One region of the Photobacterium sp. 270122K genome, then DNA from elsewhere that is predicted to be linked to it. Evidence: predicted binding sites of a transcription regulator. Region 1 holds the regulator's gene; each other region holds the start of a gene.
The links. Region 1 encodes CRP, which controls carbon source genes, mostly activating them, when cyclic AMP is high. Its sites were predicted from a motif close to TGTGANNNNNNTCACA; they were not measured.
Positions count from the first base shown of each region.

Region 1 (8,077 bases):
CCGCATTTCGGGCTGTCGTGGGGGCGGTGTCGATCGCCGGGCCAGAAGAGGGCGCGCAGGCTGTCATTCGTGCTGATATGGCCGCCGCGTTGCAGGTGAAACAAGGCGACACGATCCGTTTGATTGTTCAATAAAGGAGACATGTTATGACGCAATGGATAGCAGGACGTTGGCTCGCTGGCGAAGGCGATGCCATGGTATCGCTGAACCCGTTTACAGAGCAATCGGTCTGGCAAGGCCACGCGGCAACGCCTGCCCAAGTGGACGCGGCGGTGGCCAGTGCGCGCCATGCCTTGCTTGAATGGCGCCATACGGCATTGTCGGACAGGCAGGCCTGGGTAGAACGTTTTGCCGCCTTGGTCGAGGCCAACAAAGAGATCATTGCCACCGCTATTGCCGAGGAAACCGGTAAACCGTTGTGGGAAAGCCGCACAGAAGTGGCGGCCATGGTCGGCAAGATTGCAATTTCCTTGCGCGCCTATCACGAGCGTACCGGTGAAAAACAAAAAGCGATAGGCACGACACAGGCGGTGCTGCGTCATCGTCCCTTAGGGGTGATGGCGGTATTTGGCCCGTATAACTTCCCGGGGCACCTACCGAACGGCCACATTGTACCGGCGCTGTTAGCGGGCAATACCGTGGTGTTTAAACCGTCTGAACAGACCCCGAAAGTCGCCGAAATCACGATGACGCTGTGGCAGCAAGCGGGTTTGCCCGATGGGGTGATCAACCTCGTGCAAGGTGGACGGGCAACCGGAGAAGCGCTGGCGCACGCCTCCGGCATTGATGGGCTGTTATTTACCGGCAGTGCACACACGGGCCATCTGCTGCATCGCCAGTTTGCCGGTCAGCCAGAGAAAATGTTGGCACTGGAAATGGGGGGGAATAATCCCTTGGTTGTGTCGTCGCACTATGGCGACTTGGACGCCACTGTCTACACTATTATTCAGTCGGCATTTTTAAGTGCGGGTCAACGCTGTACCTGTGCACGCCGATTGTATGTGCCGCGTGGAGAGGAAGGGGATCAGCTGGTGGTGCGTTTAGTGACGTTAACGCAGCAGCTGCATGTCGATGGGCCTTTTGCGTCTCCGGCGCCATTTATGGGGCCACAAATATCCGTGGCCGCCGCCGAGCGTATCGTACAAGCCGAGGCCGACTTAGTGGCGTTAGGAGGGCAAAGTCTGCTCACCGCCACTCGTGGGCAAGGGGCGATCGTGACGCCCGCCATCATTGATGTGACGGCGATTGCGGCCTTGCCGGATGAAGAATATTTTGGCCCCTTGTTGCAGGTCGTGCGTTATGACACCTTGGCAGACGCCGTGACGCTGGCCAATGCCACCCGCTTTGGGTTATCCGCCGGATTGATCTCGACCGACGATCCGGAATGGGCGTACTTTCTCGATCATATCCGCGCCGGGATCGTAAACCGTAACCGACCGTTGACCGGTGCCAGTGGCGATGCACCCTTTGGTGGCCCGGGGGCATCGGGTAACTTACGCCCGAGTGCGTATTATGCTGCCGATTACTGTGCCTATCCCATGGCGTCGATGGAAGGGGCACAACCTGAGTTGCCCGCCCAGCCGATCCCTGGCATGGGGAGCCACCCTCAGTAGCGAGCGAGGCCGTTAACGTAACAGCGAAATAGACAGCGTGTGATATCACCTTGTGAGGAGGGGATGAGATGGAACGGGTAGTGCAATTATTTGATAACTTGTGGCAAGACTATGTGCAGCGTCTATGCCCGTCAGCGCAAGACATACATGATTTGCTGACGGAAGAAGAGCCTCTGCACAATGACCACATCGCGTTGCGGACGTTTAATTTACCCAAAGTCGGGTTAGACCGACTCGCCGCCCCCTTCATTGCGATCGGGTATAAGCCGATGGGGAGGTACCATTTTGAAGGGAAAAAGCTCTATGCTGAGCATTTTGAGCACCCTAACCCCCTTGCGCCTAAAGTGTTTATCAGTGAATTGATGGTGGGGCAGTTCAGCGCCTTGTTTCAAGAAACCGTGCGGGATTTGATTGATCAGGTGCCGGAGTCGGTGATGCGGGATCCGTCATTCCTGTTTGGTGGTCGCGCTTGGGGTCTGGATTACGCCACCTATGAGTTACTGTATGCGGAAAGCGAATATGCGGGCTGGTTGGCCGCGCACGGCTTTGGTGCGAACCATTTTACTGTCAGTATCAATCACCTTGAGCAATTTACCGAGGTGGCGGAAGTGAACCATCTGTTGCTACACAATGGGTTTTCCATTAATGCATCAGGCGGGGACGTGAAAGGATCCCCTGCGGTGATGTTGGAGCAATCGGCCACCTTGGCCGATCAGATCGACGTTGGCTTTACTGACGGGGTCTATACCATTCCCGGTGGCTTTTATGAATTTGCCAAACGCTATCCGACCGCAGAGGGAGAAGCCTTGTTTTCAGGCTTTGTGGAAGCGTCTGCCGATAAGATCTTCGAAAGCACCGATGCGCCTGTGACGGCCAGAGAGCCGTGATGACCAAAGGTCGATAGTCTCTCTCTACAGATAGTCACTCTCTACAGATAGTCACTCTCTACAGATGGCGACTGTCGAGGGGAGAGATCTCTAACCCGGGACGCACGGTGCCGTAACGGGGAAGTTCGTGTTGTTCCAAGAAGGATCGCCCATCACTAAAGCCGGTGAGTTCTACCGTTGTCGGCAGGGGGAAGGTGGTGCCCGCAGAGAGTGTGGTGTGATGCTGAGAGAAACGTTCAATGTCCATCGCGTGTATTTCCATCCATAGAAATCAGAGTGCGTTTATATGCATAATGTAGCATCAAGTGTGGACGTGGCAAACAAGGAAAAGAGTGAGCTTGCTAACAAATATGCCCTATAGCGATACGCAAAGTGAAAAAAAAGCCGCAATGAGCGGCTTTTTTTATTGGTGTGACTTGTACGTTTAGCGCGTACCGTACACCACGATCGTTTTACCGTGAGCAGAAATCAGGTTTTGCTCTTCCAGCATCTTCAAGATACGGCCAACGGTTTCACGAGAACAACCAACGATCTGACCAATCTCCTGACGGGTGATCTTGATTTGCATGCCGTCTGGGTGCGTCATTGCATCTGGCTGTTTAGCCAAGTTCAGCAATGTCTGCGCGATGCGGCCGGTTACGTCCAAGAACGCAAGGTCGCCCACTTTCTGGCTTGTCACCTGTAAGCGACTTGCCATCTGTGCAGATAGGCGCATCAAGATGTCTGGATTGACTTGGATCAGCTGACGGAATTTCTTGAATGAAATCTCAGCCACTTCACAAGGGGTCTTTGCACGTACCCATGCGGTACGCTCTTGGCCTTCTTCAAACAGACCTAGCTCACCAATGAAGTCACCTTGGTTTAGGTAAGACAGGATCATTTCCTTGCCTTCTTCATCCTTGATGAGAACAGCAACAGAACCTTTAACGATGTAATAGAGCGTTTCAGCTTTTTCACCCGCATGAATCAACGTGCTTTTTGACGGGTACTTATGAATGTGGCAATGGGAAAGAAACCACTCTAAAGTTGGATCTGTTTGAGGTTTACCTGGAACCATATTACTAACTTCCTCTGCGTTTGTTGCCCAACAACGACGTCCCTATACGTTTGAGGCCGGGCCTAACAATAATGTAGTTCGCCGTTTAGGATATTCAGTCAACGGCAAGGCTGCAAGCTGACCTGAATAATTAGTTCAGAGTTTATCTTTTTTCGGCACGCTTTTCTTGATATTGATCTATCGGGCGCGGCCATTTTATACCCATAAGTGTGCACATGATCACACGGTTGTTAGATAGTGCCCAAATCCCTCAAAAGTAGTAAGGAGAATGCAATGCAATCACGCGTTAAATGGGTAGAAGGGATGACCTTCTTAGGCCAGTCAAATTCAGGTCATAGTGTGGTGATGGACGGCAAGGGTGGCGAAAAAGCACCCAGTCCGATGGAGCTGGTTTTAATGGCAGCAGGGGGATGCAGTTCGGTGGATGTCGTGGACGGATTGACGTCAGCCGGTCAGCCGATCACCGCGTGTGAAGCACAAATCAAAGCAGTGCGTCGTGAGCAAGCGCCACGTTTGTTTACTTCGGCCAATCTGCATTTTGTGGTGACAGGCAAAGGCCTCGATGAAGCGCTGGTGGCCAAAACCGTGGCGGATTCGTTAGAGAAATACTGCTCAGTGTGTTTGATGCTGGGTGAAGGCGTCGAGATGACCCACTCGTACGAGATTATTGAAGGGTAAGACAGAAAGAAGGGACGAGGGGCGAGTAAGTGCGAAAAAGCAAAGGCGGTCGAGAGCGGTCCTTGGGCCCTAAGGCCCTATGGTAAGAGCGAGAACTGAAGTATTTGAATCTTGAATGAGAAGCGGTATTTTGACCACAGAACCACAGAACCACAGAACCACAGAACCACAGAACCACAGAACCACAGTCGCTTTTACTCGTCACTCGCTACTCGAAAACTCGTCCCTATCCCTATAAACGCGCAAACTTGTTCCTCATCCCTGCTTTTCCTTGCCCTTGTCAGCCAATCTTCCCCGTATCAATCAACTGTTGGATCAAGGGGCGCATGATCAGCTCCATCGCAAAACTCATTTTACCGCCGGGCACGACTAAGGTGTTATGGCGTGACATGAAGGAGCCTTGGATCATTGACAGTAAATAGGGGAAATCGACCTTCTTGATCCCACGAAAACGGATCACGACAAAACTCTCATCCAAACTTGGAATGGCTTTTGCGCTCAAAGGGTTAGAGGTATCTACCGTCGGCACGCGCTGAAAGTTAATGTGGGTGCGGGAAAACTGGGGGGTGATGTAATTGAGGTAATCATCCATCGAGCGGACAATCGATTCCATCACCGCTTCACGCGAATGGCCCCGATCGCGGGTATCGCGCACGATCTTCTGGATCCACTCCAAGTTCACGATCGGCACCATGCCAATCAATAAGTCGACATGCTGCGCCGCATTGGTGTCACCGTCGACCACACCGCCATGCAACCCTTCGTAAAACAACACATCGGTATTTTCCGGCAATGATTGCCAAGGGGTAAACGTGCCGGGCATCAGGTTATAAGGCACGGCTTCATCAAAGGTATGCAGATAACGGCGGTATTGGCCGCTGCCATCCAGACCGTATTGGCGGAAAAAATCAGCCAGTAGCGGGAAGTCATTGGCTTGCGGGCCAAAGTAGCTGATATGGCGACCTTGCTCTTTGGCTTTGCGGATCTCGACATCCATCTCGGGGCGAGTGAAGCGGTGAAAGCTGTCCCCCTCCAGCCAAGCGGCATTGATGTTCATCATATTGAACATTTTACGAAACGCTTCGGAGGTGGTGGAGGTGCCGGCCCCCGACGATCCCGTGACGGCTATGATCGGATGTTTTGCTGACATGACAAACCCTGTCGTTAACATTAACGGAAAGAGTTATTAACAGTCTGGCAGGATAATAGCAAGTTGGATTGTCAAAAATGCTGGTGGGCTAACCGAACCAGCATCCTTGAGGCAGGTATCACGATCTTGCATAGCGATGCGACGGCGATGGGATCAGGCGCGCCCTAAGTCGCGGCGCAGTTTGATATCGACCGTTTCGTGCAATTCCGAAAAGAAAATGACCGCGTCGCCACTTTCGAGTTGCTGACGGACATGCTGTACTTTGCTGGCCATGCTGAGCTCTTGTTCACCGTAGTCAGTGCCTTCGCGCAGCACAAAATGCTCAATCAGGTTAGTCAGGGTCTCGGGGTCAATGTCTTGCCAAGGAATAATCATGGGGGGGTCATCATGGTTGAACAGAATCCCCTATTATATTGGCAATATTGTCACTTGTAGAGGGCTTGCAGTTGCTGCAGGAACCACGCGGGTACCGTGTGCTCCAACCAAAAGACCGGCTGACGCCAGTGGCCGGTGACAAACCCGACGTGTCCGCCGTGATCTGACAGGTGGTAATCAATGTGCGACGGCAGCGACTGTTGCGGGATCACGGCCTCGGTCATGAACGGGTCGTCTTTGGCATGAATGATCCGCAGTGGGGTGGTAATGCGCTCGAGTTTGGCTAAGCCGCTGCATCGCTGGTAATAGTCCTCGGCATTAGCAAATCCGTGCAAAGGCGCCGTGATGTGCTCATCAAACTGCCATAAGGTACGAATACGTTGCGCGGCGTGGGTATCGAGCGGCATGGCCAGCGGGTGCGCCTGAATTTTCTGGTCGAGATTGCCTTTCATCGAGCTCAGCAGGTAACGTTGATATACCTGAGAAAAGCCTTGTTGGATGCGGCTTGAGCAAGCTGCCAAATCGAGTGGCGGTGAGATCACTTGTGCTGCCAATAGTCCGGAGTCTTGCTGGGTTTCTGCCAGATAGTTAACCAGCATGTTGCCTCCCAGTGACACGCCTACGGCCATAAAGGGTTGCGTTGGCAGGTGTTGACGCAGCCATTGTAAAAAGAAACGCGCATCGCCTGTTTCCCCCGAATGGTAGCTGCGGGGAAGACGATTGATTTCACCGCTGCACCCACGAAAATGCATCATTACCCCGAGCCAGCCTTGCGCCTTTGTCGCATGCAGCAGGCCGTTGGCATAGGGGCTGTTAAAACTGCCTTCTAGGCCGTGGAACAGGATCATCACGGGTTGGTCAGGGGCGCATTGTTCAGGCGGGGCGGTCCAAGCTAAATCGAGGAAATCGCCATCGGGGGTATCAATGCGTTGGGTGATCGGTTCAAACAGGGGCTGGCGGCGAAGAAAGCGCGGCAGCAAGGTTTGCAGATGGGCATTGCGTAAGCCGTGCGCCGGGGTGAACGGTTGCATGATGACTCCTGATAAACACACCTTTTCGGGCGTATAAGACCGTAAAGGAAGAAAAGTGCAGAAAGCATAACGCCGGGATTGGGATATCGTCCAGTGAAAGGGCGCGGGCTAGTCAGTGGTGTGACCTTGTAATTGTCGGTACAGGGCGGTGGGGGCATGGCAATGCTGGCAATAGGCGAAAAGATTGCAAGGGGCAAGGACAAGCGAAGTGGTGGTGTGTGGAATGCTTGAGTGCAGAATGTCGGAGTTTGAGACGCTGAGTGGCAATAAGGCGTGGCACTGTTGCACGATATCGGCTTGCTGCTGGCGTTCCTGCTGCAATTCTTCCGCGAGCAGAGCTTGATAGGCGGCCGTCGAGAGGTGGGCTTTTTGTGCACGGCGTTGGGCGCGAAACTGTTGCAGAGGTCGATCGCTGCGCGTGAGAGTGGTCAGCAGTGTTGTTAGTCCTTCGGGAGGAAGGGCAAGTGACTGTGTATCGAGCCAATGCAGCAACAGGGCAAGGTTAACGTTGCCCTGATACTGGTCTTGGAAGCGTAAACAGGCGGCTTCAACCCCCGCTTGACGGTAGTGGTGCAATGAAAATTGCCAAAAATCCGCTGCCGTCAACGTTGGGGTCATGAGGTATTACCTTGTTATAGAATAGCGTTACGCATTCGGGGCCAAGAATTCAGCTTCCAGCGCTTCCAGCTGCTCTTGCAGATCCATCCATTCCATCTCGACATCTTCCAACGCCGATTTGGCTTCGGCCTGACGCTTGAGTTGTTCGTTCAGGCGCGCTTTGTTGTCGGCTTCGTAGATAGTGACATCAGCAAGGTGCGTTTCGGCATCCGCCAGTGTCGCACTCAACGTTTCCATCTGCTTATCCAGCTTCTCGATCTGCTTACGCATTGGGGCGGTCTGCTTACGGAATTCCGCTTCCAGGCGCTTTTGCTCTTTACGTGATGCGGCGCTGTTGTCTTTGACCGTTTCCGGTTTGCTGGCTTGTAGTTCGCGACGTTCGTTACGTTGCTGTTCGGTCAGCCACTTGTGATAGTCCTGCAAATCACCATCAAATGGTTCAACTTTGCGGTCATGCACCAAGTACAGATCATCGGTGGTAGCTCGCAATAAGTAACGGTCGTGGCTGACAATGACCATCGCCCCTTCATACGACTGCAAAGCGAAGGTCAGCGCTTGGCGCATGTCCAAGTCCAAGTGGTTGGTCGGTTCATCGAGCAACAGCAAGTTCGGGCGCTGCCACACGATCAATGCCAAGACCAAACGGGCTTTTTCGCCGCCCGAGAACG
Region 1 is NZ_JBPOEN010000009.1:204,861-212,937, forward strand. Features, by position in the region: gene astA (arginine N-succinyltransferase) at 1-134, shown strand, start outside; gene astD (succinylglutamate-semialdehyde dehydrogenase) at 147-1,613, shown strand; gene ACSF8W_RS17130 (DUF1338 domain-containing protein) at 1,682-2,500, shown strand; gene ACSF8W_RS17135 (hypothetical protein) at 2,559-2,747, opposite strand; gene crp (cAMP-activated global transcriptional regulator CRP) at 2,925-3,557, opposite strand; gene ACSF8W_RS17145 (OsmC family protein) at 3,831-4,235, shown strand; gene ACSF8W_RS17150 (phosphoribulokinase) at 4,516-5,385, opposite strand; gene ACSF8W_RS17155 (YheU family protein) at 5,539-5,760, opposite strand; gene ACSF8W_RS17160 (hydrolase) at 5,811-6,791, opposite strand; gene ACSF8W_RS17165 (TIGR02444 family protein) at 6,900-7,409, opposite strand; gene ACSF8W_RS17170 (ABC transporter ATP-binding protein) at 7,437-8,077, opposite strand, start outside.

Region 2 (8,077 bases), on a different contig from region 1:
ATGGCCAATGCGTTGTTGTCGGTCAGCATGTCTTGCAGGTGCAAGTAGTGGGCATACACCGTGTATTGCGGCCTGATCAGACAGCCTTTTTTTGGCATGTGCAGGTGCGGTTGACGCGATAGCGGATCTTCTAAATTTGGGCGCGAGAGGACATCACGGTAGGTGGCATCTACCCGAGCTAATAAGCCTTGTGTATCCGTGGCGGGGGCGGCAGCGGCGACAGATACCGGTGGAGGACTGGTCATAAAGCGCGTGCCGTGAGTGTAGGGATCGTGCTGGCCGTGTTGGGGCGCATGATCCTCCCGTTGGTAATTCACATCTTGCGCGATCACGTAGCCAGATTGGGCTTCGCAGCTGGCAATCCAATGGACACCATTATGGCTACCCGGTTGCAGAGCGCGTAAATCGCTGGCCAGTGACAGGTGGTCGGCGTGTTTACAAAAACGGGCATCAAACAGGGCTAATTGATGCCGGCAGCGGCTGGCAATCTGATCAATTTGCTCGTAAAAGGTTTTGGGATTCAATGCCAAACGGCGGCAAATGTCGCGCACTGCGTGGCCGGTGAACAGCAAGGCCAGCAAGGTTTGCTGCAAGGTGAGTTTTGCATTGCTGCCTGACCAACGATCAACAAAGGTGGTGTGACAGCTTTTACAGCGATAACGCTGTCGGTCCCCACTGAAACCAAAGGCGTGATACAGGTGGCGGTGGGTTAATACGGGCAATCCGGCATGCGGGCACCCGTCGTGACGGCAGGCAGAAAGGCCGGAGTATTGGTGCTGCGTCAGGCGGTCGACTTCATCGGCGACATCCTGATTGTTGATGATCGGCGGAAACGCGCCACATTCGCGACAGACTAAAATGGGTTTATCGGGATTGCTGCGTTGCAACACGTAGTGCTCGGGCTGCTGTGAGCCAAAGTGTTTGCAACTGACCGTTTTGCAGTGATTCAGCTGTAGGCCGTGATACGGCTGAGGCAGTAAGGGGATCGCCGGGGCGAGAGTGTGCGTGTTCATGGTGTTAGCCTAACGGTATGCAGTAAACGGAGGTCAGTATCGGTACACGGTACAGGCGCAACGCCAAGCGCTCAACATGCTATGTGATTTCAGCATGTTCTGCGAAAAGAAAGAGGGTGGCACAAGGCGTATTCATGGCCTTGTGCCGTTAGCTGCTATTTGTCTCGTTCTTGCGCTATCTTCGCGAGATATCGGGGGGCCGTCATCGGCTCCCACATCCATCAAATTGTGTAAGACGCCACATTTTACAAAATATTGAGCGGCGGGATAGCGAAGTAACGACACATAGCCACTAAATGGTGCGGTAAATCGGTCGGCTTTCGCGAGATTTACAGCTTAATGGCGGTTTCTAGCGCCACGTTCATCATTTGTGCAAAGGAGATCTGGCGATCTTCCGCGCTGAGTTTTTCACCACGTTTAATGTGATCGGATACAGTCAGAATGGTCAGGGCTTTTGCTCCGAGTTCTGCGGCAACACCGTAGATCCCCGCCGCTTCCATATCCACACCCAGCATGCCAAGGTGTTCCATTTTGTCGAACAAGTCGGTTTCAGGGCTGTAGAACAGATCGGCCGAGAAGACGTTACCGACACGTACCGGTACCTGTTGGGCGCGGGCTTCATTCTCGGCAGTTTCAAGCAAGCCGAAGTCAGCAATCGCCGCAAAGTCATGCTGGTTAAAGCGAATGCGGTTCACTTTCGAGTCCGTCGAGGCCCCCATCGCGATAATGACATCCATCAGTTTGACGTCGTCATGCACGGCACCACAGCTGCCGATACGGATGATGTTTTTCACCCCAAAATCTTTGATCAATTCATGGACATAAATCGAACAAGACGGGATCCCCATGCCGTGACCCATCACAGAAACAGGCTTGCCCTTGTACAGGCCGGTATAGCCGAACATATTGCGTACGTCACACACGCGCTTGACGTCATCTAAGTAGGTTTCCGCAATAAATTGTGCACGCAGTGGGTCACCAGGCATCAGAACGGTTTCTGCAAAATCACCGAGTTCTGCATTGATGTGTGGGGTAGCCATAGTTTACTCCAGCATAGTTGTGATCGTCTCAGACGATGGGGTTGAATAGCCAATGTGTCATAGGCGCCGAGTGGCTCAGCCACCGAAAAAGCAGTGCGCGGTGGCGTTTTGTTTATGGGTAAAGTGTAAGCAAGCGATGCGTGAATTCTCGCGATCTTAGTCACATTTTATGGGGCTTTTTGCGAAAACGCCTCCCGTGATTACCAATACTGTTGAAAGTTAGCGGGGTATCGTTTGCGCGGCACAAGGGCTATTTTTGACGTTGCTTCCTGTTTTATGCGGTTAAGTACTTTTATATCAAGGTGTTATTTTTGCACGTCAGCGGCGGGTGCAATCGGTTAGCGTTATGCAACGCGCTGTTTAGCTTGTGTTGCGATGTAATGGATTGCATGGCGGAGGTGGGCTGATTTGCCCACGGCAGATTCAGGATCACGGCGAGTATTGGTACGGCGAACTGGGTATGTGTTTGATGTCGGCGGGGGCGGTGCCAGACGGTGACGGGTACAACGTCCGTCCCGCTTTAATGGTTTCGACGACCTGAATGGTTTGGAGATCCCCGGTTGGCACATCGAGTGGATTGGCGGACAGGATCACCATGTCGGCTTGCATGCCGGGTACCAAGCGGCCTTTGTATTTCTCCTCAAAAAAGTGATAAGCGGCGTGACGGGTCAGCGTTTTCAGTGCGTGAAGGGCGCTGATACGTTCGTTTTCACCCATTAGCGTGCCTTGCTCGGTCATGCGATTAACGGCACTCCAGACCGAGAGCATGGCGTCCGGGACACGATCCGGCGTGCTGTCATCGGTATGACTGGCAGTGTCTGTATGGCTTGTGTCTGTGTTGGCGGTGCGTTGGCGGATAAAGCGTTCGCATTGATTGGTCACCGCCAGATGCCGCAACATGGCCGTATGTAACGGACTCTGTGCGTCTGCCCGCGCTTGCCCGAGCCAAGTGATATCACTGTCCCCGTGTTTCACCAGATGGCGTGAATCAAAGCAGGCTTGCAGCCCGAGTCGTTTGTATTGGTCAAGTTGGTTCACTCGCATGTACCGCGAGGTCATCACCACCGTGCGCTGCTGCTGTTCGACCGTGATGGCTAAATCGTCGCTGGCTTGGATCAAGGCATCAATGGCGGCATCGCCCATGGCATGGACGAAAAGCTGTACCTTGTGATCAAGGGCGAGTTGGTAAGCGTGAAGAAATTGGCTGTAGGGCATAGCGGGTTGGCCTTGCCAGTGAGGCGGTCGGTCTGGTGGCTGGGTGGCATACGGAATAGCCAGCCATGCTGTTTGTGCGCGCATATCGCCGTCCAGTGCCAGTGTGACCCCGGCCAGTTTCAGCGAACTCGGTGTGAGGTCACCCGTTTGGCGAAAAGGCAGTGGCAGGGTTTGCTGCGACAAGGTGGATTGAAAGGTGGCATACGGGACGAGGGCGAGAATATCTAACGATAAAACCTGTTGTTGGTCGGCCGCTTGCAGTTGTTGAAGCGCCGCAATGGAGGCCTGTTTTTCAACAACGGTGGTGTAACCCGCTTGGGCGTAACGGTATTGTGCCGCTTCGATGCCCAGCGTCTCAACCGTCGCCATGAAGGAACTGTGCACCGCATACCAGCCGGGCATCAGGGTTTTCCCTTGGAGATCGACGATGCGAGTGTTATCGCCATGATGGCGCATGACCCCCGCACGGGTCCCGACCGCTTGAACTTTGCCGTCTTTAATTGATAGCGCACGGGCATGCACCGGATGGCTCATGGTCAGTATATGGCCATTGATGTAGATGGTATCGGCGGCGGCGGAGTCTTGGAAGCGATCGCAACTTGCGATCAGGCACAAAGAAAGTAACAGCAGTAGGTGGCGAGCAACGGCCTGACCGCGTACTGGTTGAGCACTATGCAGCATGAGAGGCGGCCTCTCTAAAGAAAAGATCAGTGTGTTTAAGCTTATACCTAAGTGCGCAGACGCGGTGTGTTTCGTCGGAAAGAGCAACGCAAGCGCGTGAAAAGCCTGCAACGTGATGGAGTAAGCAGTGAGCCGGAACACGAAAAATAGTCATCCCGTTGGTAATTTTCGGTTGTTCGCACTACCTGTTAAACAACATCGATGGGATATTGAGGGATCGCAATGAGAAAAATACTGGGCGTTACGGTATGTGTACTGCTGTACAGTGTGCCGGTTTCCGCCGATGTGCTCGGTTTGTCGTTTGGCGCGTCTGCCGGGGCAGCACGTATTGAGTATGATGGAAATGATGATTACGGGTTTGAATATGGCGTGAATGCCTCGTATCACTTCAATGACTTGTTGAGTGTGAATGCGGGGTTGGTGCAGGGCAGTGCGGAGGTCGACTCGGATCTGTCATCGGCCAAAAATGACATTGATTACACGTCGTTTCCCTTAACGTTACGTGGGGATATTCCACTGGTCATTGGCAGTGTTTACGCCAAAGTGGGCACTAACTATTACGACTATGATATTGATACTCCGGGCATGCGTGCATCGGATGACGGGTGGGGCTTCACGGGCGGAGCGGGCTTTGTGTTTACCTTGTTGCCTTTTGTTGATCTCTCGCTGGGGTATGAGTACCGCGATATGGGAGAGGTGACCAATAACTCTATCCTGTTTGGCGTGGGCGCCAGCCTGTAAGAGACTCGTCGATTGTGTTGACGTCGTGTAATGGAAGCCGCCGTTCTGGCGGCTTTTTCGTGTTGGTTATCGTGTCTATCCTGAATGCCCACTGAATATGTGCACACCAGCGGCTTGGACGACCATTTGTCAGTGAATAAGGGGTAAAAATCAGGCGCTGATCAAGGTAGCTTCGTGGAATTGTTTGTACAATAAATGTCCATTCCAAGCCTGTCTGGAGGTGACCGATGACCAACTATGAGCATTATCAGTCCACGGTTGAACAGGTCGACCGCGCCATCCATAAAGAGGCCAATGCGCCTTGGCACATTGAATACCTTCCTGCCGTCAACGTGTGTACGTTGGGTGTGCGTCAATCCGTGAATATCGTGAGCCCGTCTGGCATTGTGTGTCAGCAATTAGCCTTAGACGCCGATATAGCCCAATCCCATTGGCCCGATAAATCCATGGTGGATGCGCATGTACTGGATTATGTGGTGCGAGGGGCGGCACGGTTAGCGCCATTACGACAAACGGCGTTTCGCAATAATTTTCCCCATTGGTTAGCGCAGTGTTTGCAGCAAGTGCATCTCGTCCTCCCCCCGTCGGAGCGACTGACGGGTGTGTTGACCGATCAGACTTTTCCCTATCCCAGCCAGGTGAATATTGAAGGAACGTATTTGCCGTGTTGGGTATGGCGTGAAACCGACGAGGCGCAGGTGGCGATTTCCGTGATCGACCGCCGCACCGGTTACTTCAGCCCGCCCCGAACGGTCGCTCTATCGCAATTGGTGGATCGCGAAAAGTGGCTGGGTGCACAAGTGATCGACTCGGTTGAAGAATCAATAGAAACCGTCCGCCATTATGTCGATGCGCATATTCGTGAACAACACTGCGTCGACTTGAATGAACCGTCTATCAGTGAGGCCTTGCGCCATCCTTGTGCTGCCACCTTGAGCCCCTTCATGAGCGTGGGGCTGGTGATGCTGGTGGTGATCGGCTTTTTCATCACGTTTAAGTGGTTGCTGGGGTTTTAAACGTTCAGGTTTTTAGATCAGATTTTATATTCGCCTGCTGTTTGCAGACCGACGAGAATGAGCCCCCCTCAAGCCCGCCTTCTGGCGGGCTTTGTTGTTATTGCGTCGGCATGACAATACGCCAGGCTAGGGAGAGGGCGGGTGATAAGTCGGTATCGGCTAGGCTGTGCGGGGGAAATTGGTATTAGCGGCAAAATTGGTTAGAATCGGCCGACTATTTCTTCAATCGGTGTGAAGTACTCCCATGCATAATTTGGCCTTGTTGTCTGAGTCAGAAAAAAATCGAATCGAACTGGATAAGCAGGCATCGTACGCCGTGTGGCAAGTGAAGAATGGCAAAAAAGGCTATGACGTATTTGCTGAGATTGCGAATGGTGTCGATGATGACGACGAACGTGAGTTTTTTGAACGCGCCGTGAGCAAATACAAGATCCAAATGGGCATGGCGTGATCGCTTTGCGACGCGAAGGTTGCTGATAAAGTATCCTTTTACAGACCAAGATCATGATTATTAGGCGCGCTACGCGCCTTTTTTTGTCCTGTTTGGTATCTTGTTTGGCATGAATACACCGTTGCAACGGGTGTGTGATAAGCAAACTGATTGCAATGAATAAGGCGTTTTGCCGTTGCCCGTCAGTGGCAGGGAAAAACGAAAGGAAGATGTAATGAGCATAAGCAAGCAGGTTTTGGTGGTGGATGACGACCAAGATATCCGTGAATTGCTGGACGAATACCTGACCAAAGCCGGTTTTAGTGTGACAACGGCGGCGGAAGGGGAAGAAATGAAGCGCCGCTTGGCCATGGGGTATCCGGATCTGATTTTATTGGATGTGATGATGCCGGGCGATGACGGGTTTACTCTGTGTCAGTATATTCGTAAAACATCTGATGTGCCGATCATCATGCTGACTGCGGTGTCTGATGAAATGGATCAGATCATCGGCCTGGAATTGGGTGCGGATGATTACATCGCCAAACCGTTCAGTCCCCGTCAGCTAATGGCGCGGATCAAAGCCTTATTACGTCGGGTTAAGCCTACCGAAGCGCAGCAGATCCCCGCCGCGCCCAAAGCCATCTATTTTGCTAACTGGCGTTTAGATACGGCTGCACAGCGTTTGTATGATGTCGAGAAAGAAAAAGATTACGAGCTAACCGGCAGCGATTTCGCTCTGTTGATGCTGTTTCTTACCCGTCCAAATGAAGTGCTGGATCGCGATACCATTTCGTTTGCCACCCGTGGGCGAGAAGCCACGCCATCGGCGCGCAGTATTGATGTGCAGCTGAGCCGCTTGCGTCATCGCTTGGGTGACAAAGGCACACAGCAACGCTTGATCAAAACCATTCGTGGTAACGGCTATGCGTTCAATGCTGACGTAACTTACGAACAATAACCTCTCTTTTGAATTAGCATAGCGGGCCACCCTGCGTCGTATGGCATCATGGCAGACGCCCGTACGGAATGTGTATGACTCTTCGTAAATGGTGGCCGACCTCTCTGCTGGCGCGCACCTTGTGGCTGACCCTGTTATCCGTGTTTTTAGCGCAAGTGATTGCCACCGGCATCTGGTATGGGCAATCGAAACAGCGTGATTTGGTGGGGCTGGAATCGGCCTCTGCCAGCATGGCAAACATGTTTGCTTCTACCGTCACCTTCTTCCAGTCCCTCCCGCTTGAATACCGCCATATCGTCTTAGATCAGCTACGCAACATGGGCGGCACCCGTTTTTTTGTCTCGCTTAATCAAGAAGAAATTCGGATCGACCCGATCCCCGATTCCACCATGAAGCGTACCGCGGTGGGGGTGTTCCAAGCGGTGTTAGCGGAAAAACTGCCTCGGTTGGATGTCATTAACGTTGAGTTCTCCCGCCCTGAAACCTTACATGTGTTGAAAAATGACATTCTACTCAGTGATTTGCCAAAATCTTGGGCGCATTACACCTTAAGCTTAGAACCCCTGAATCCACCGATTTTGGTGGTGCAATTAGAGCTGGCAGAAAACGAATGGCTCTATATTGCAGCCTTGCTGCCGACCCCGTACGTGACGCTGGAAAATGAAATCATCACCAGTCAGCAGGTGGTCTTCATGTTGTTTATCACCACCCTGTTATTGCTGTTCACGTATTTTATGATCCGCCGTCAGACCAAGCCGCTCAAACGTTTGGCGAATGCGGCCAACGCCATGAGTTTTGATATCTATCAGCCGCCGTTAAAAGAAGAAGGGGCGAGTGAGTTAGTCACGGCGACTCGGGCGTTTAATCGCATGCAGTCACGCGTGCGCCGCTATATCGATGATCGTGAACACCTGTTCTCGGCGATTTCGCACGATCTCAAAACCCCCATCACCCGCTTACGTTTGCGTGCCGAACTGATC
Region 2 is NZ_JBPOEN010000014.1:48,677-56,753, reverse strand. Features, by position in the region: gene ACSF8W_RS20975 (transposase family protein) at 1-1,013, opposite strand, end outside; gene deoD (purine-nucleoside phosphorylase) at 1,343-2,053, opposite strand; gene ACSF8W_RS20965 (amidohydrolase family protein) at 2,483-3,949, opposite strand; gene ACSF8W_RS20960 (porin family protein) at 4,172-4,690, shown strand; gene ACSF8W_RS20955 (hypothetical protein) at 4,918-5,706, shown strand; gene ACSF8W_RS20950 (DUF3283 family protein) at 5,951-6,157, shown strand; gene ACSF8W_RS20945 (response regulator) at 6,372-7,097, shown strand; gene ACSF8W_RS20940 (ATP-binding protein) at 7,172-8,077, shown strand, end outside.
Region 2: deoD (purine-nucleoside phosphorylase) is a predicted target of CRP. The motif match lies at 2,203-2,218, and genes of this name have one in related genera.

Region 3 (8,077 bases), on a different contig from region 1:
TTTAGAGGCAAAAGACGGGTACTGCTCACTGTGGTAGCCCCACGGATCCGCTTTGTGCGGTAAGCCATTGCCGGCGGCATCTTTCAGTTCGAATTTATACAGGGTGCCTTCTTCAAGCTCAGGCACAAACAGTCCCCATACCCCGTCATCCAAACGCTGCATCGAATGACGACGACCATCCCACGCATTGAAATGCCCCACCACACTCACGGCAGACGCATGCGGTGCAAACACCAAAAAGCGGACGCCAGAGACAGGCTGACCATCGCGGTTTAGTGTGATGAGTTGGGCACCCATCTCATTGTACATTTGTGACGGTGTCACCAATGCATCCGCAGAATGAATAAGATGATGAAACTGGTATGGGTCGTAGAAGGTTTCTTCGCCTTGCGGCCAGCTTACAACAAGTTGATACAGCGACGCGGTTAAGTCCATTTCCCCTTCAAGCACGAAGCCACTGTCGGCTTCTCGGCTTAGCGTAAAGCGCTCACCGGATTCAGTAACTGCGTCAATGCTGTCAGCGCCCGGCATATACACACGCAGTGCAATGCCGTTCGACTGAAATTGAGGCCCTAAAAACGAGAATGGGTCTGAAAATGCAGCCCTTTCGAGCTGCATGTATTCCTTATCACTGCGGGTCACGGTTAGTGTGTCCAACGCATTACTCCTGATTACGATTTTTGTGCTGCTTTCTCTCGCGTTTCGGTTAATCCACGAGTTAAATCAACAATATTTTCGCGGGTGAAGATGTCATCTAAGGTGGTCGACAGCTTACGTCGCCAGTTAGGGTATTCATCCACAGTGCCCGGAATGTTGACCGGCATATCCATTTCTAGCCAGTCTTCAAGTTGCAGGCTGAGTAAGGCACTTGAGCTTGCTGCCATGTGTAATTGCATCGCCTCACTCAACTTTCTGTCCATAGGGACATATGCAGCATCATGCCCTATACCTTCAGGAAGATAACCATGCCATGACAAACTATCAAGGATTTTTTGCTTACTTTCCGCGCGGCTATCAAACAATGACTGCAACTGTTCCTTGTTTGGATACAGGCCAAGTTCTTCACCCAACTTCAAATCATCACAGTGCCAGAAGCCACGTAGCGTTGGCATATCATGCGTACACAATGCCGCCATAGACTGGTCTGCATAGTGCTTCGGCGAATAAAAACCACCGTCTTCGGCGGTTTCGAAGAAGAATACTTTGTAGGAATGGATACCCGCTGTCGACAATTTTTCGACAATCTCATCCGGTACCGTTCCCAAATCTTCCCCGATCACCGTACACTGGTGACGGTGACTTTCCAGCGCCAAAATCGCCATCATGTCTTCGACTGGGTAGTACATGTACGCCCCGTTCTTCGCCGAGTCACCCTTTGGAATCCACCATAGACGTAACAGACCTAACACGTGGTCGATACGCAGTGCGCCACAGCTGCGCATATTGGCACGCAACAACTGGACGTACGGTTCATACGCTCGTTCTTTCAGCACTTCAGGGTTAAGCGGTGGCAAGCCCCAGTTTTGACCCAGAGGCCCCAAAATATCAGGCGGCGCACCCACGCTGACATCTTGGCAAAGCGCGCCATGATCCGCCCATGTTTCAGAGCCAGAATCACACACACCCACAGCAAGGTCACGGTACAGCCCCATTGCCATGCCTTTCTCTTGTGCCAGTTCGTTCACTTCTGCCAACTGCGTATCAGCCAGCCACTGCAAGTACATGTAAAGCTGCACTTGCTGCATGTTGTTCTTAATGTATTCTTGAACCGCAACGTTATCAAAGTGACGGTACTGCTCTGGGAATACCGGCCAACCCCACGTTGCCTCATCGTCTTGTTTCAGCTGTGCATGCAGGGCATCAAATGCCGCTTGATGTAACAAGCTTTCACCGCCCTCTTCGACAAACTGCAAGAACGCTTTTGCACGTTCAGTATTGTTCGCCAAGTGACGCTCAGAGAAGGTTTCAAACAACAGCGGCAATACCGCCATTTTCAAGCAAGACACTTCGCTATAATTCACCCAATTCGCATCACGCGCGTCATTTAAACGCTGCTGGAATTCAGGGCTGCCCACTAACTGCTGCGCGGCATCACACTGTGCAAACTCCGTTACTGAGCTCACATCGATGTACATCAGGTTCAACCAACGACGTGAAGATGGGCTGTATGGACTCGCCCCTTCAGGGTTCGCTGGGAATAAAGAGTGGATCGGGTTTAGCCCGACAAAATCACCACCACGCGCCGCCACATCAGCCACCAGCTGCTTCAGATCACCGAAGTCACCGATGCCCCAGTTATGGTTGGTGCGGATAGAATAAAGCTGAACGCTGGTGCCCCACAGTTTCTTATTTTCAAGCAACGCATCTTGCTTATAACAAGACGGTGGTGTGACAATCAACGTCATTTCAAACGGGGATTTACGACGCTTACGGTACACTTCTAGTTTGTGATAACCCCATGCCAGATCATTTGGCAGAGCAAATACAAGGGTGCCACCGGTTTCGCGAGCATCGGACACAAGCTGTGATTGTAACCAGCCTTCCAGCACCTCACCTTGCTCGGTGATTAGGCGCCAGTTGAAATCACTGACACGTGCGCTCAGGCCAAGATGCATTTCAATGTGCATCGGTTCGTTACTGCGGATCACCTTCACCGGTGCCATCACATCAGGACGTAAACGCTTCTGTGCTGATTCTAGCAACGCTTCATCATTTTTTGTGTCGTAGCCCAAAGCCGTCAAAAGACGACGAATGGTTTCGCTGTCTACGCTGGCTTCATCACCCCAAGCACTGACGTAATGATCAGCAATGCCCACCATCTCAGCCACTTGTTTTAGTACTTGATCATCTTTCATCGTTATCTCCGTGAGCGGCCTTGCGGCCGCTACGATGTTAGGGTTGTGTGGATAGCTTTTTATGGTTAATTACAGCGGCAATTAACGGGTTACTGGATCAAGCTTCCAGATGTTGTTAGCGTAATCGCGAATACTACGGTCTGAGCTGAACTTGCTCATCAAGGCTGTATTTAGAATCGCTTTACGTGCCCATGTTTTCTGATCGCGGTATTCAGCGTCGATCTTCTCATGTGTTTTCACGTAATCGGCAAAGTCAGCCAGAACAAGGTATGGGTCACCGCCATCAAGCAGATTCTCACGAATCGCAGAAAGCTGGCCAGGACGACCCGGTGTGAACTCATCCGTATCCAACAAATCTAGCGCTGCACGCAGTACGCTATCCGCATGGTAATAGCGGTAAGGGTCGTAGCCCTCTTGTTTCAGTTGTTGTACTTCATCAACCAATAGGCCGAAGATAAAGATATTCTCGTCGCCCAACTCTTCACGCATTTCTACGTTCGCGCCGTCCATCGTACCGATGGTCAATGCCCCGTTCATGGCGAACTTCATGTTACCGGTACCGGATGCTTCTTTACCGGCAGTCGAGATTTGCTCAGACACATCCGCAGCAGGGAACAAGATTTCAGCCAGGCTTACACGGTAATCCGGTACGAATACCACTTTCAACTTGCCGCCCAAACGTGGGTCATTGTTCACTTTCTCAGCCACTTTGTTGATGGCGAAGATAATGTCTTTAGCCAGTGCGTAACCCGGCGCCGCTTTCGCACCGAAGAAGAACACACGTGGGTGCATATCAAACGTTGGGTCGTTCAACAAGCGGTGGTACAGCGACAGGATGTGCAGCAGGTTCAAGTGCTGACGCTTGTACTCGTGAAGACGTTTGATTTGAATATCAAAGATCGCATTGGTATCCAGCTCGATACCCATGTTGTCTTGTACCCAATTAGCCAAACGCTGCTTGTTCTCTTTCTTCACGGCCATGTAACGCTGTTGGAAATCAGCATCCGTCGCAAACGGTGCAAGATCTGCAATCTTTTCCAAATGCGCAGGCCAATCATCACCCACTTTCTCGCTAATTAGCGCAGATAGACCCGGGTTACAGTATTTGATCCAACGACGTGGCGTGACACCGTTCGTTACGTTGGTCAAACGGCCTGGGAACAACTCGTTAAATTCAGGGAACAAGTCACGCTGAACCAACTCAGAGTGCAGTGCTGCCACACCGTTCACCGCATACGTGCTCACCACACACAGGTTTGCCATGCGCACCATGCGCTGCGGGCCTTCCTGAATGATAGACAGTTTGCGTTTAATGTTTGAGTTACCCGGCCATTTCGCTTCAACCACTTGCATGAAGCGGTGGTTGATTTCAAAAATGATTTCCATGTGACGTGGCAGCATGGCTTGGATTAGCGACTCACTCCACGTTTCCAATGCTTCTGGCAACAAGGTGTGGTTGGTGTAAGCGAAGGTGTTAGACGCAATCTTCCATGCGGCATCCCAGCCTAGCTTGTATTCATCCAACAAAATGCGCATCAATTCAGGGATGGCGATGGTTGGATGGGTATCGTTCAACTGAATGGTTTCCAGCTGCGCCAATTCTTCAATGGTGTTACCGGCCGCATGGTGACGACGCAGAATATCGGCCACTGAACACGCACAATGGAAGTATTGCTGCATCAAACGCAGCGCTTTACCTTGGTCGTGGTTATCATTCGGGTACAACACTTTGGTCACGTTACCGGCTTCTAGTGCTGAGTACTGTGCACCCACGTAGTCACCGTCATTGAAGCGTGCCAAGTTGAATGGCGCCGTTGAACGACATTCCCAAAGGCGTAGCGGGTAAACACTCTTATTGCCGTAACCCACAATCGGTAGATCCCATGCAATACCTTCTACGGTCATTGCCGGTACCCAACGGCGGCATTCAGTGCCGTTTTCATCGGTGTACGCTTCAACATGACCATACAAGTTAACGTGTTGCGTCAGTTCAGGACGAAGGACTTCCCATGGGTAGCCTTCTACACCGCGCCATGCATCCGGCGCTTCTTCTTGGCGACCGTCAGAGAATGACTGACGGAACAGGCCATATTCATAATGCAGGCCGTAACCCACAGCTGGGTACTCTTGTGCTGCTAGCGAGTCCATGAAACACGCCGCCAAACGGCCAAGGCCACCGTTACCCAATGCAGGATCGCGTTCTTCTTCAAGCAGATCGGTTAAGTTCAGCCCCATTTCTTCCATGGCATGTGCGACATCTTCGTACATGCCCATGCTGATCAAGTTGTTGCCCGTTAGACGGCCAATCAAGAATTCCAATGATAGGTAGTTCACACTGCGTGCTTTTTCTTCCGACAGTGCTTTTTCTGTATCCAGTAGATTGCCCGTGGTGATTTCTGCTAGTGCTCGCCCCATGGCAAGGTACCAGCTACGCGGTGTCGCGGTGGCTAATGTGCTGGCGTACGTGGTTGTGAGGTGTTTTTCTACTGCCGCTTTGAAAGCCGCTTTATCGAATTGTTGTGTCTGACCATTCTTAGTCATGGTTCAATCTCGCTCTAGAATTATTTCCAACTGCTGACAATGTTGCCTGTCTTTCGCCGCTGAAACATCCTCCTGACCACAGGAGGATGAGGGATGAGTGAGAGGGGCGTAGTTCCTTCCGCCCCGCCCAATATGTGACCCGCTGCAAATAAATCGGGTGGAGAATCAATCCCCTGCTCGATTCAATGCAACTGAACTCACATAAGAAACATATAGACCCATGTGCAACCAAGAGAATAATTTCGTCAAATAAATCGAAGATATGTGACTGCAGTCATAAATTGAAGGCTGAGAGAGTAAGATTTGCTGCGTCAGAATTTTTCAACGGTAAAGTTATAGGGCAAATGCAATACCGTGTGGTCCATCTCATTGAGGATGTATGACAACACGGCATAACATGCTCTTCACGGCACGTCTCACGCGCCGATGATTATCGAGAGAGCATCAATGGATATGAAACCTTCTTAGAAGATGCAAGACTATGTGGATACCCTCTAAATTAACTCGTCCAGCGCGCCTGCATAATGCGATTCTGCGCCCTAGACTGCTAGAAACACTTGAGCCTGCTCCGTTTTACCGTCTTGTCTTATTCCGCTCTCCAGCGGGTTACGGTAAAACCACCATGGCAGCACAATGGCTCAGTGAGCATTCGCATACCGGTTGGTTCAACATTGACGAGAATGACAACGACACATTCCGTTTTGCCAATTACTTGTTGCAATCTATCAACAAAGCCACACATAACGCCTGCCTGAAAACACAGGCCATGGCGGAGCGACGCCAGTTTGCGTGTTTGTCGACCCTGTTCAGTGAGCTTTTCGGTGAACTGAGCGATTACCACGAACAAACCTATTTGGTTCTGGACGATTACCACCTCATCAACAACGATGATATTCACGATGGGTTGCGTTTTTTCCTGAAAAACATGCCTGACAACCTAACCTTGGTGGTCACCAGCCGTACTCTGCCACCGTTAGGCACCGCGAATTTACGCATCCGTGATTTGCTGATTGAAGTCGACAACGGCCTGCTTGCGTTTGACGAAGAAGAAACGGAACGTTTTTTCCATAAGCGCATTGCCGACCAAGTGGAAGTCAGTGTCTTAAAAACCCTGCATTCCCAAGTGGAAGGGTGGCCTTCAGCCCTACAATTGATCGCCCTGCACGCCCAACAAAAACCGGATACCTTGGTCGCCTCTGCCGAATCCATGGCCAGCTTTAACCGTGGACACTTGTGGGACTATCTGGCGGAAGAAGTGTTTGATTTGCTCGACAGCGATACCCGCCATTTCTTGTTGCAGTGCTCAGTACTGGATATTTTCAACGCTCAGTTGGTGACGGATCTCACCGGCCGCAGCGATGCCTTGGCGATGTTGGAATCACTGAACCGTTTTGGCCTGTTCCTGAACACGTTGGAAGGCGATAACAACTGGTACCGCTTCCATAATCTGTTTGCTGAATTCTTACGCCACCAGCGTTATTCGCAAATGCCCCAGCACCGTACAGAGCTGCACACGCTGGCGGCCAAAGCCTGGCTGAAACAGCAATCCCCTCAGCAAGCGCTGTTACATGCACAAAAGTGTGACAATGAACCGCTGGTGATTGATATTCTGTCCGACTACGGTTGGGACATGTATCACCATGGTGAAATCACCCTGCTGCAAACTGCCATTGCCAATATCGACAACGAACGTTTGTATGCCCATCCACGCCTGAGCCTGTTGCGCATGTGGTTGGCACAGAGTCAGCACCGTTACAACGATGTCGGTGACATGATCACCGAAACCGAAGCCGCGCTGGCCAAGCACAACATTGTGCTGAACGATGCGCTGCAAGGGGAATTTAACGCGCTGCGCGCGCAAGTGGCGATTAACCAGAACAACCCGGAAGATGCACTGATCCTCTCAGAGCAAGCCCTTGGTCAACTGCCCTCAACCACCTACCGTAGCCGGATTGTCGCCACCTCTGTGGTCGGTGAAGTGCACCACTGTTTGGGGAACCTAAGCCGTGCCCTGCCTATGATGCAGCAAACCGAAAAAATGGCGCGCCAGTACCACGTGTACCACCAAGCGTTATGGGCGCTGCTGCAACAAAGTGAAATTTTACTCGCGCAAGGTTACGTACAAAATGCGTATGAATTGCTCGAACAAGCGTTCAAACTGGTTAAAGAACAGCACTTACAACAAGTGCCATTACACGAGTTCTTGTTGCGTTTACGCGCACAGATTTTGTGGTGCTGGAACCGCTTAGATGAAGCCGAAGAAGCCGCCCAGAAAAGTTTGGATGTGCTTGCCCCATATGATGAAACCAAACTGCTGCATGCCTACTCTATGCTGGCGCGCATCGCTATCACCCGCGGTGAGCAAGACAAAGCCGCCCGTTATCTCGACAAATGTAATGGGATGATGGAACGCTCGGTATACCACATCGATTGGCGTGCCAATACCGACCTTGCCAACCTGCTGTACTGGCAACAAAGCGGGGATAACGACCGTATTCAGCACTGGCTCGATCACGCCGAACAACCGGAAGCGGCCTGTAACCACTTCCAGCAATTGCAGTGGCGTAATATTGCCCGCGCCTGCATTCAGGTCGGTGATCTGACGCGTGCCGACGACATTTTTGCCATGCTGGATGAAAGCTGTGACAAGCACCAACTGATCACCGATAAGAACCGCAACC
Region 3 is NZ_JBPOEN010000001.1:190,230-198,306, forward strand. Features, by position in the region: gene glgB (1,4-alpha-glucan branching protein GlgB) at 1-618, opposite strand, end outside; gene malQ (4-alpha-glucanotransferase) at 672-2,855, opposite strand; gene ACSF8W_RS00890 (glycogen/starch/alpha-glucan phosphorylase) at 2,937-5,396, opposite strand; gene malT (HTH-type transcriptional regulator MalT) at 5,878-8,077, shown strand, end outside.
Region 3: malT (HTH-type transcriptional regulator MalT) is a predicted target of CRP. The motif match lies at 5,660-5,675, and genes of this name have one in related genera.

Region 4 (8,077 bases), on a different contig from region 1:
TACTGCTCATGGTGATGATTTCGTTCTTATCAAAACCGTAGTTCACCGTGATACGGCTGTGCAACGCACGAATGCGATCTAACTCCTCCGGCCCTAATGTGGAAATCACTTTGTTGATCAGATCATGCATGATGACGTTTTCTTCACGCATCACCATGCCGATATCCATCTTCAGGCGAGACTCTTTGCTCGGCTCAATCACTTCATAGTCGGTATCAAAATGCAGCATCAAGGTTTGGTTAACCAAATCTTTGTTTATCAACATATCGGTAATTTGGCCGTGCTTGAGATCCGTCAGTAAGTTATCAAAACGCGTGTACACCTGAATGGAATCAAATCGGCCATCGGTACGCACGAAGTTATAAAAATCCCCCATACGGTCTAAAATACCCAAGCGTTTCTTTTCACTCGTATTCTTCATGCGTAAGTGCAAGAATTCTAACGTCGAGTATTTTTCCGTGATCAAGAAATCTTGCTTACCCACTTCCAACATGTGCTGGTAAGGCAAAATATCCACCTTACCTTCACGCAGCATCTGCATCGGGTCTTGCCCGTACGTCGGCACGTATTCCAATTCCAGAATTGTGCGAGAATCCAAAATATTCATCAGATCGTGCACGTAGCCCTTCAGGGAGCCGTCAACTTCATCGCGATAAGACAGCGGGAACACATCTTCTTCAACCGTATAACGCACCACATTGTCGCCACCTCGCCCGCCCATCACGAAATTGAAATTCGCCTGTTCTGCCAAGGAATAAATATTGTGCGAGTTAATCGGCAGTTTCGTTTCTCCCGCTTTTTCCGCCGCAATCACCTTGTTAAAGATACTCAGTAGCATCGGCTTGTGCTTCGCCACGATGATACGGTAGTCCTGCGCGCCGATATCGCGGTCAAACACCACTTTGCCGGGAGCCGATATATTTTTCCCCAGCGACGACAACAGCGAGGTGTAATTCAAAATGGTGGCATCCGCCAAGTCTTGCTGAATCATCTCTTGCGCGGCTTCAGGGGTATTCACCAACGACAGCGACGAATAGCCGCGGCTGGCAATAGCATCACAATACGATGAGTTTTTTACACAGACCCAACGCAGCGAGTTTCGGGGTTTGTCCACCAGCTGTTTGTCACGCAGCCAAATGATGCGCTGACTTTCATAAATCACATCACTGAGTAGAAATTGTTTTTCACGTAGATCGGTTTTACCGAGTCCGACAATCGCATCAACCTCACCCTCTGCAATGGCACTGTGAAGATCATTCAAGGTGTTATAGAAGGTATAAGTGAACTTAAAACCGAGTTCATTACTGATCCCGACAGCGTAATCGTGATTGATGCCAGAAAATGGCGGCACATCGCCCCCCCAATAGGGCAACCAGGCTTCTTTCAACACACCAAATTTGAACAGGGATTTTTTGTCGAGATATGCTTGTTCGTCCTCAGTCAGGTAATCCGCTGAATATGCAGGAAAAGCAACAAGGAGAAACAGAAAAGAGAGTACGCGTTTCAATATAATATAGACCGTGACATTGATCGCAAAACAAGGTCGTAGTGTAAAGCTAATACTCTAAAATTCCAAGAGAATGCACACATTTGCACCCTAAAAGTAAGCATTTAAAATCAGTCACTTACGGCAAGTGTAGGAATAATCTTACAGCATCTCCATTCTACGCACTACATCCAATTGCTTGTGTACCCATTTGCATGTGAGATTGATCATGGATTATCTACGGTTTCTCCCTTTTATGACGCTTATAGCACGTACTTCCCCCTATTCAATTGTCGTGAATAATTGGTCATTTTATTGCACTGTAAGGTGAATGTTTCAGCGAAAAATCGCCTAGTTTTGGATGGAAAAATTCGCCAGGTGTTACAGTGTCACTTGGCAATGAACGTATTTGCCAAACACCATAACGCCAATTAATTTGTCAACGCATCTCTGTCGTTGCCTCAATCACTTACGGAAAATCCTTATCCTTAGCCATGAATTTCCCTTTCTGCCTTGCCTCTTTCCGCCTAGTTGCGGGATACTTACTGTATGTGTCCTGAGATGTTACGCTTAGATTGACAGCAACAATGACAAAATTAATTATAAAACAATCACTTATTTTAGCTTCCGTGGCTTCAGGAAACGACGATGAAAAACACAAATGAACCAACGCTGTTTTGGCTAGATTACGAAACCTTCGGTGCTACGCCTTCTCTTGATCGTCCTTGCCAGTTCGCGGGGGTGCGTACGGATATGGACATGAACATCATCGGCGAACCGCTGGTGATTTACTGTAAGCCGCCGATGGATTACCTCCCTGCGCCTGAAGCGTGTTTGATCACAGGTATCACGCCGCAAAAAGCCCATCAGGAAGGCTTGTCTGAGCCTGAATTTATTGCCCGTATTCACGAAGAATTGTCGAAACCGAACACGTGTGTGATTGGCTACAACAACGTACGTTTCGATGATGAAGTCACGCGTTACACCCTGTACCGTAACTTCTTCGACCCGTATGCGTGGGCATGGCAGAACAACAACTCACGCTGGGATTTACTGGACATTATGCGTACCTGTTATGCCCTGCGTCCGGAAGGCATTAACTGGCCAAACAATGACGATGGCCTGCCAAGCTTCAAGCTAGAACTGCTTTCTGTGGCCAACGGCATTGAACACGCCAATGCGCACGATGCAATGGCCGATGTGTACGCCACCATAGAGCTGGCGAAGATTGTGAAAAACAATCAACCGAAACTGTTCAATTATTTCTTTGAGCTACGCCATAAGCGCAAGCTGCAAGAGCTGATTGATATTGTCGAGCTAACTCCGCTCATGCATGTTTCTGGCATGTTTGGCGTGGAGTGCGGCAACACCAGTTGGATTGTGCCGATGGCTTGGCACCCAGATAATAAGAACGCGGTGATCACGGTGAACTTGGCGATGGACCCGACCCCATTGCTGGAACTGAGTGCCGATGAACTGCGTGAGCGTCTGTACACCAAGCGCGCTGATCTGGCGCCTGACGAATTGCCTGTGCCGCTAAAACTGGTTCACCTGAACAAGTGTCCGGTATTGGCACCGGCGAAAACTTTGCGTGCGGAAGATGCAGCGCGTATCGGTATTGACCGTGAACTGTGCCTAAAGCACCTGCAAATACTGAAAGCGCACCCTGAAGTGCGTGAAAAACTGCTGGCCATTTACAGCCAAGAACGCGAGTACGCCGAAAACAACAATGTGGACACGCAGCTGTATTCTGGCTTCTTCTCGCCGGCTGATCGCTCAACGATGGACATTATTCGTCAAACCTCACCCGAGGAGTTGGCAAAATTTGAGCTGAATGTGGCAGACCCGCGTATCAAGCCATTGCTGTTCCGCTACCGTGCGCGCAACTTCCCGATGACGCTGGATTACAAAGAGCAGCAACAGTGGAAACACTACTGTCAGGATTTCTTTGAAGAGAACCTGCCGAACTACATGCAAAACCTCGAAGCATTGGGCCATGAGCACCAAAGCAGCGAGAAGAACATGAAAATCCTGAAAGCGGTGTATGACTACGTAGCGTCACTGGTCTAACATTTTAGGCTTTATCGTGTTACCTCTGCGAGCAACGCACTGCGGGTAAACAATAGAAAACTCGGCATATTTATACATCCCCTCACGCATTACATGCTGAGGGGATTTTTTATAAGACAATATCCTAACAATGACATTGCAGAACCCTGTTTGAACGATCACACTTTACGCTGTACGGAGCACAGACATTCAATGGTCCAAGGAAAGTCGTCGTAACAAAAAGTAGTCGTCATTCAAGTGGTATCTATGACAACGCAAACACTGACCCGCTGTTACCGTTTCACGACGGTCGATTTTGAGCCTGATCTCCGCTTACTGGTGTGGAAAGATCGTGACGACACGGCACTGACGGTGCATGAATCACGTTTGTTAGAAGTGCTGTGCTACTGCGCGGGGGAAGTGATCAGTGCGGAATCACTCTACGACAAAACCTTCGTGCAACTTGACCCCTACGAAGACGGTCACACTAATCACTATGATTTAAACACCATCTTCAAATCCCTCACCCGTAAATTGGAATACCACGGCGCGATGGGTATTCCCATTGAAGCGGTACCCCATTATGGCTTTCGCGTGCCGTTACCAGAAAAAGCCTGCCGTCGGATCCATGAAGAAAGCACGCCCCCAACAACGCCGCCAGACGATCCTTCGCCTGAACCTGACCCCTTATCATCGACCGAGCACATCGTAAAACACAGCCGTTTACATAAAGTGTCTGTCGCCCTGCTTGCCTTAGCCGGTCTTGCTATGATCTTTGCCTCAGATTAGCCCTCTGCGCCCTCCCCTTGCCCGTGAAACACGTTATGATCCCGTTCTAAGCCTGATAAATTTTCTGTGGCTTAGATCACGTTTATTTTGTATGATAAATAAAACTTCCTCAGACAGTTCCTGAAGGGCTCATGGCATATCTTCGCTCATTTTTAATCATTTTTGTGTGTCTCATGATCGGTAAAGGGATACAGCACTTCAGCGGCATCGCGATTCCCGGCAGCATTATCGGCATGCTCCTTTTGTTCCTTTCCCTCTCGATGGGATTGGTGCCTGCGCATTGGGCGATGCCCGGTTGCCACTTTCTGATCAGACACATGGCACTGTTGTTTGTGCCGGTCGGTGTGGGGTTAATGAATTACCTCGACTTGATTCAGAATAACAGCTTAACCATTTTACTCAGCACCATCGGCAGCAGCGTGGTGGTCTTTGTGGTGATCGGTATTGCAACGCATTATAAGGAACAACAATGATCTGGTTACTGGCTACCCTTGTTGTTTTCTACGGCGCGCGTTATCTCACCAAGTTCATTAAGCACCCGATTGTGAATCCACTGCTGATTTGCCTGTTGGTGCTCATCCCTTTGCTCATGTGGCTTAACGTGCCGTATGAAACCTATTTTGAGCAAAATAAGTGGATCAATGCCCTGTTGGAACCGGCGGTTGTGGCGCTGGCTTTTCCTTTGTATGAACAGCTGGGGCAAATTCGTCAGAAGTGGAAAGTGATCCTCACCACGTGCTTTATCGGCAGTATTTTATCGATGGTTACCGGTGCCGGCATTGCCCTGATGATGGGCGCAGATGCCCAGTTAACCGCCTCTATCCTGCCAAAATCGGTGACAACACCGATTGCGATGGCGGTGTCTGAACAAATTGGCGGCGTGCCATCGGTTGCGGCGATCATGGTAATTTTGGCGGGCTTGTTTGGCGCAGTATTTGGTTATCCCCTGTTTAAGCTGATTGGGGTACACGCGCCGATTGCAAAAGGCTTGACCATGGGAACGGTATCGCACGCACTGGGCACCGCAAAAGCGGCCGAAGAGAATCACCAAGAAGGTGCGTTCAGTTCGCTGGCATTGGTGATATGCGGGGTAATGACGTCCATTTTGGCACCGCTCGTATTCCCACTGATAATGAAGCTATTTTCATGAAAAATTTGCGATAACGTGCAAGTAATCGAATACATGGGTAAGTTATTGATTAAAATCGTTAATCTTTTTACAAACCGTGTGACTCGACTCCCAAACATGTAACAAGTGAAAGTATCAAGCACTTAGTGTGATCTGGATCACACACAATTATTATCACTCCGCCTACAATATTTCTCCATATACAAGACGGAGTGATAACTCATGCACACTAAAGTAAAGGATGCTTTAGGCGCTCTTCCGGCAGACCTTGCCGCTGCCATCAAGCCGGTGTTAGAAGCTGATAACTTTGATGCCACACTTAGCCCTGAAGCGTTCGCTGAACTCATGTCGAAGACGCAATTGTCAGACAGTGAGTTACGTGTTGCATTACTTCCCCTTGCTGCCGCCTATTCTGTTGCTCCTATTTCTCATTTCCACGTTGGTGCGATTGCCCGTGGCTTATCCGGTACTTTGTACTTTGGTGCCAACATGGAATTCGTTGGGACCGACTTGTCACACAGTGTCCACGCCGAGCAATCTGCCATTAGCCATGCATGGCTAAAAGGCGAAACAGGCATTCAGGACATCACCATTAACTACAGCCCATGTGGTCATTGCCGCCAGTTCATGAACGAACTGACCACGGCGAATGATTTGGTGGTACAACTGCCACAACGTGATGCGAAAACACTGCAAGCTTACTTGCCTGAGTCATTCGGCCCTGGCGACTTAAACATCACTGATGCGCTGTTAACACACGTTAATCATGGTATGACGTGTGATGATGCTGATGCGTTGCTACAGGCCGCGTGTGAAGCCGCTAACCACGCTCATGCGCCTTACACCCATAACTTTGCCGGTGTCGCACTGCGTACACAGTCAGGTGAGACGTTTGTAGGCATGTACGCAGAAAATGCCGCATTCAACCCAAGCCTGCCACCGTTGCAAGTGGCCCTGATCAACATGAACATGGCCGGTTATGATTTGTCTGAAGTAGCAGCGGCTGCATTGGTCGAAAAAGCCGGTAGCACCATCAGCCACCGCGCCAATACCGAACACGCATTGCACGCCTTAAACGCGGATATTCCTTTTCGTTATTTGGCAGTGTAATCATCAAAAAACCGCCTTAGGGCGGTTTTTTTGTGCCAAACCACCGCGTTGAATAGAAAAATGTTCCATCCCATTGGCGGCAGGAGTATGATTTTTGCGTTTATCACTTAACGAAATCACCCATTCATGTCACACCAACATCACCCGCTACAAGGGGCGAGCTGGATGCTTACGGCAGGGTTTGCGTTTGCCTTAGTTAATAGCTTGGCGCAATACCTCAGCATGTATATGCACCTTCCGTCCACGACCGTTGCCCTGATCCAATACTTTATTGCGTTAATCGCCATTTTTCCTTGGCTGCGATCTCTGGGTCTGCGTACTGCCCTGAAAACTAACCATTTTGGCATGCACTGTTTCCGCGTCTTTTTATCGGTGATCGGGATTCAGCTTTGGCTATGGGCGCTCGCTTATCCGGTACCGATTTGGCAAGGCATTGCCCTGCTGATGACATCACCGCTGTTCGCGACCATTGGCTCGGGCTTGCTGCTGAAAGAGAAAGTCGGCACCGCACGTTGGATTGCAACCCTGACCGGTTTCATTGGTGCCATGATCATCCTTGAACCGTGGGCAGATGGCTTTAACTGGGCCACATTACTCCCTGTAGGGGCGGCATTCTTCTGGGCAGGCTATTCGTTGATGGTGAAGAAGATGTCAGCGTATGATTCGCCGACCACCATGGTGGTGTACCTGCTTATTTTAATCACGCCGTTCAATATTTTCTTGGCATTACCTGACTTCACAATGCCGGCGACCCCGTTCACGTGGGGCTTGTTAGCCGCGGCGGGCTTGCTGACCGCGTTGGCACAATGGGCGATTGCCAAAGCCTATGCGGTGGCTGATGCGTCGTTTGTGCAGCCATTTGACCATGCCAAACTGCCACTGAACGTACTGGCGGGTTGGGTTGTCTTTGGCTGGGCGCCACCTGGGCGTTTATGGCTGGGGGCGGCGATCATTATTGGTTCTGTTGCCTTCATTACCCAATGGGAAAACAGAAAGCACGCCAAAGCAAAGGCCTAAGCCCTCGGGTCATGTCCAAACTGCCTGTTATATTATGAAAGCCGCTGTTGAGCGGCTTTTTCTTTACGTACCTAATCCTTCCCTGCCTTCCTCTCACATCCCTAGCCCAACGGTAAATAAACAGAATAAGGGGAAATGTCGATTTTCTCGCCATTCATGTTGCTTTCCTCGCCAATGAAATAGCAAACGATTGCGTGGCAACTAAAATCCTGTATGATCTGCTGCACTGTCAGCCTCAACCCAGTAAGGAATGTCAATGTTAGGATCAGCAACCCGCCCTCAGGCTACACGCGTATTACTTCTTGGCGCTGGTGAACTTGGTAAGGAAGTCGCCATTGAATGCCAACGTCTAGGACTTGAAGTCATTGCTGTTGACCGCTATGCCGATGCGCCGGCCATGCATGTGGCGCACCGTAGCCATGTGATTGATATGCTTGACGGTGACGCATTGAAGCAAATCATTGCCGCAGAGCAACCGCATTACGTGGTCCCTGAAA
Region 4 is NZ_JBPOEN010000005.1:85,559-93,635, forward strand. Features, by position in the region: gene ACSF8W_RS10900 (ATP-binding protein) at 1-1,507, opposite strand, end outside; gene sbcB (exodeoxyribonuclease I) at 2,135-3,556, shown strand; gene ACSF8W_RS10910 (winged helix-turn-helix domain-containing protein) at 3,803-4,324, shown strand; gene ACSF8W_RS10915 (CidA/LrgA family protein) at 4,456-4,797, shown strand; gene ACSF8W_RS10920 (CidB/LrgB family autolysis modulator) at 4,794-5,474, shown strand; gene cdd (cytidine deaminase) at 5,676-6,563, shown strand; gene ACSF8W_RS10930 (DMT family transporter) at 6,690-7,580, shown strand; gene purT (formate-dependent phosphoribosylglycinamide formyltransferase) at 7,837-8,077, shown strand, end outside.
Region 4: cdd (cytidine deaminase) is a predicted target of CRP. The motif match lies at 5,601-5,616, and genes of this name have one in related genera.